DNA from 2 places in the Bacteroides sp. BFG-637 genome. Region 1 is predicted to be linked to the other one. Evidence: riboswitches for the same ligand, from Rfam matches in the RefSeq annotation. Region 1 holds a riboswitch; the other holds the start of a gene.
The links. A riboswitch is a leader RNA that binds a small molecule or an ion and turns the genes downstream of it on or off. The one in region 1 is predicted to bind cobalamin.
Positions count from the first base shown of each region.

Region 1 (2,206 bases):
TCTTTGTAGATGTAATCCGCACCTGCATCAGTTACCAATTGTGCCATGTAACTTTGTGTGGAAGGCATCACCCAACTGTCGTTCCACGGGGTATTGAACATAACGGTAGGACGTTGCTTGACGGAGTCTGTAAGTGTTTTTAGTGCATAATAGCGTTTGGGGATTTCTCTGAATATTTCCATTCCTTCCTCCCGCTTGTCCGTCAGCTCCGAAAGAACAAGCATCCATTCGGCTTTGCCGAGTGGTGATTCTTCCAGATACTCTCCCATATACAAATAGGGTATAGAGAGTTCTTTTAGTTTATCCGTCACAGCGGTTTGGGCATCACCTATTCCATATAATAATACCACATCAGGCTTTAGGCTGATCAATAGCTCGTAATTCATTTCCGGTCCCAGGTCCTTGATCGAATCTTTGTGGGCAAGAATATAAGGATTGGCAATGTAATCGATACCTGACACTCCGACAATTCTGTTTATTTCTCCCAACGCGTCGAGCATGGCAATGTAAGAAGAAGACATGCATACGATTTGTTTCGCTCCGGCAGGAATTATAGGTCCATTGAATCCGGCGGGCGCTTGTTCACCGTTGCGTGAAACGAAATAGGACATTGTTATGTCTTTAGCCCCTTGCCATGGATTCGTTATCTGTATAAGGGTGCTGGCAAAATTCTCTGCGCCTAGAATCTTGAATCCTGAAGCATATTCGGGGATATATATATTTTGCTTAAATACCTCCAGAGATGTTTTATTACGAGATATACAGCTTGCCAAAAAGAAGAGGCATAGTAATGCGATAGTTGAGATTGGAGATTTCACTTTTATACGGCTTTTAATTAGAAAAAATAATAGTGGATGCTCTCGGGGGCAAAGATAGGACTTATTATTAGTTTGTTTTTATTTTAATTCGAATTTTCTTCTGATTTATTTCTATTTAGTGTATATTTGCCACAGAAATTTTGGTGTCACTCGTCCGATGCTACGGAAGAGTGGTGAAAAGGGAATCAGGTGTAAATCCTGAACAGACCCGCTGCTGTAAGCTCCGCCAATAGTTTTCCTACAATACTCAAATCCACTGTCTCACTTTGGAGAGATGGGAAGGGCGTTAGGAAAATGGAGTAAGTCAGAAGACCTGCCAAAGTTGAATTCTTGAAACTTTCTGGGATTAGAGTTTGAAGAGTGCAGTTTTTTTATTCAAAATACATCTTTATTGATGATGTGAAGTTCCGGAAGGGAATAATATGCCTTTTTGAATGTGCCATTATACGGGAAAGAAGTACGTATATGTGTTTGAGTGTGTGGAAAATTGCATCCTTGCTGTAACCCTATGAAAGTTTATTATTTTAATTAATAAACAGGAGGATTATGTTCGGGCAGATTCATTTTAGGATATTTTGGATAGGATGCTTTTTGAGTATGGTTTCATGGTTGTCAGCACAAAGCAAGCTGGACAGTTTACATCATCTTAATGAAGTAGTAGTCACTGCTAAAATTAATAAGGAAGTGATTCCTGTTCAATCTTTATCAGGAGATAAGTTAGAAAAGTTGGCGGTACATTCAGTTGCAGATGCCATACGTTATTTTTCAGGAGTGCAAATAAAAGATTATGGTGGAATAGGTGGTTTGAAGACCGTTAATATTCGAAGTATGGGGACGAATCATGTCGGAGTGTTCTATGATGGCATTGAATTGGGGAATGCTCAGAATGGAGTTATTGATTTGGGGCGCTTTTCTTTGGATAACATGGAAGCTGTCACTTTATATAATGGTCAGAAAAGTGCAATTTTTCAGCCGGCAAAAGATTTCGGCTCTGCGGGATCTATCTATCTGCAGTCAAGAACGCCTGTGTTTCAAGGAAATAGAAACTATCATGTAAGAGCGACCTTTAAAACGGGATCTTTCGGAGTTGCCAATCCCTCTTTGCTTTGGGAACAAAAACTGAGTGAGAATGTGAGTGCATCACTTAGTACCGAATATATGTATACAACCGGAAAGTATAAATTTACTTATGCTGTAGCCGGGGGATATGATACTACGGCAGTCCGTCGCAATGGAGATGTGAATGCTTTACGTGCCGAAGGAGGCTTATATGGTAAAATGAAAGGTGGATACTGGCGTACGAAAGCTTATTTTTATAATTCGGAGCGTGGATATCCTGGTGCTGTTGTTCGGAATCGTTTCTCACATGAAGATCGCCAGTGGGATAA
Region 1 is NZ_JANUPD010000002.1:6,641,810-6,644,015, reverse strand. Features, by position in the region: gene NXX38_RS26230 (ABC transporter substrate-binding protein) at 1-818, opposite strand, end outside; cobalamin riboswitch at 943-1,154, shown strand; gene NXX38_RS26225 (TonB-dependent siderophore receptor) at 1,365-2,206, shown strand, end outside.

Region 2 (2,206 bases), 1.9 Mb from region 1:
TCCCCGTAATAATCTTCCAGACAATATCCTTTGATAGTCATAATCTCATTCGGACAAAACAAATACCACTGCTTATTCAAATCTTCTTTTGCCATTTGCCAGAACAAGTCCGGGTAGCATACGGAGGGAAATATATCATGAGCTTTCATGCGGTCATCCCCATTATTCGTACGGAGTTGAAGAAATTCCGGCAAGTCTTTATGCCATACATCCAGATATACAGCTACAGCCCCCTGACGCATTCCTAACTGATCGACGGCTACGGCAGTATCATTCACGAGTTTCATCCATCGGATTACTCCACCTGCCACACCTTTGAAACCTCGGATGTTTCCACCCGCAGCACGCACCTTCCCGAAATACATTCCCATACCTCCACCAAACTTGCTGACCATGGCAAAATTGTCTATACTGCGGTAAATGCCTTCCAAACTGTCAGGCACCGTATCAATAAAACAACTGGAAAGTTGATGATAAGGTTTACGGGCATTGGAAAGGGTAGGAGTTGCCATCGTTACTTCCAGCTTGCTCAATAAGTCATAGAACTTTCTTACCCATTGCAACCGATCGCGTTTCTCCGGCATGGCAAGATGTAAGGCTATCCCCAAGTACATTTCCTGCACAGACTCCATAGGTTCGTGTGAGTGAGTACGGATCAGGTAACGTTTGGAGAGCAGGTCCAGCCCTGAATAATTAAACAGTTTATCCCTTTCCGGACAGATAAATCCTGCAGCTTCTTCTATTTCCTGTTGTGAATAAGAATCCAGGATATAGCTGCCATATAAACCTTCATTCGTTAGATAACGTAATTTCTCATAGAATGAATGTATATCTGAAATTCTTGCCTGTTTTTCCTGCTTTTCTGTCAGTTGAAAGTTGAGTAACCGCGCGGCTATAAACTCCCAGTCCGGTGCTTCCTGCGTGGTCAGTTCTACCGCAGCTTTGACGAGTGCCGACAAGCGTTCGTCTGACGACATTTCCGGTTTGCAGAAACTGGAGAACTTTTCCGCCAACACAGTCAGACTATATTCATTACTGGTAAAGTCTTTCTGTATTTCCTTTAGCACATCCATTATTTGTGGATTGCCCGTCCCTGTGGTGATATCGTTGATCGCTTTTCTGCGCTCCGTGCGTTGCCAGCGATAGAGAATATAGTTTTTAGCTTCTGCATAAAAGCCATGCTCCATCAGGCAGCGTTCCACTTCATCCTGTATGCGCTCCACATTGCAGTTTGCACTATTACTATGTACAAACTGTTCTACTTCATTCACCATTTCCTGAATGGTTTCTTCTATTATTTCCTGGCCTGTACTGGCGAAGCTTTTTTTAATTGCAACGGCAATTTTCTCCCTGTTATAGGATTCCGTCGTCCCATTTCTTTTGGTTATTTGCATGAGAACTTTATAAAATATGTTGTTGTATAGTTTCGAACTGTATCCCTAATCCCACGAGTAGAAACAGTCTTTAATGAATGGCAGGTCTTCTGACTAACTCCCTTCCTGATCCCTTCCCGGCCTACAATTCACAGCCAGTGGCAAAAGTCTTTATCAGAAAGTTATAGAGATTCACAGCAGCGGGACTGTCCGGGATTTACACCCGGTTCCCTTTTAATCCAAAACAACCGAAAGGTCATCCGGAACCGATTCGGAAACAAAGATAATGAAAATTGTAATTAATACAATATTGTTTCCGTTTTATATAATATCATTTTGCATTATCTGATAATTGTGTAGTAAAGGTTTATTTAACAGGATACGATGTAAAATGCTGAATTTAATAGCTATATTCGCGTAAGTATTTATTAATACACCAATAACACCCTATGAGAATGAAACACTGCCTATTCGTTTTTTTGCCGATATTTATATTATTTATTAGTTGTCGGCAAAAAGTGCAAAGTAACTTTCAGCCGGATATTTCCAATCAGACAGAAACCGTTTATGATTTTCCGGAAGAATATGCTGAAGAGATTATTATCACAGGTAAAGTTTTGAACCGTGAATTTTATCCACAAGAAAAAGAACTGACACTTATTATTCCATTTTTCAGAGATATGGAAAATCAGTACCGTACTCCCATTCAAGAGGATGGTTCTTTCTATTTTACTTTTCCTGTTTATGCTAAAATACGGGAGGTTTCTATTCGTAACTATGCAGAGCATTTATATGTGCATCCGGGTGACAGTATCCATTTAGAGATTGATTTC
Region 2 is NZ_JANUPD010000002.1:4,764,552-4,766,757, forward strand. Features, by position in the region: gene NXX38_RS18420 (ribonucleoside-diphosphate reductase subunit alpha) at 1-1,394, opposite strand, end outside; cobalamin riboswitch at 1,456-1,659, opposite strand; partial or broken gene NXX38_RS18425 (TlpA family protein disulfide reductase) at 1,829-2,206, shown strand, end outside.
Region 2: another riboswitch for cobalamin. It lies ahead of NXX38_RS18420 (ribonucleoside-diphosphate reductase subunit alpha); the one in region 1 lies ahead of NXX38_RS26225 (TonB-dependent siderophore receptor).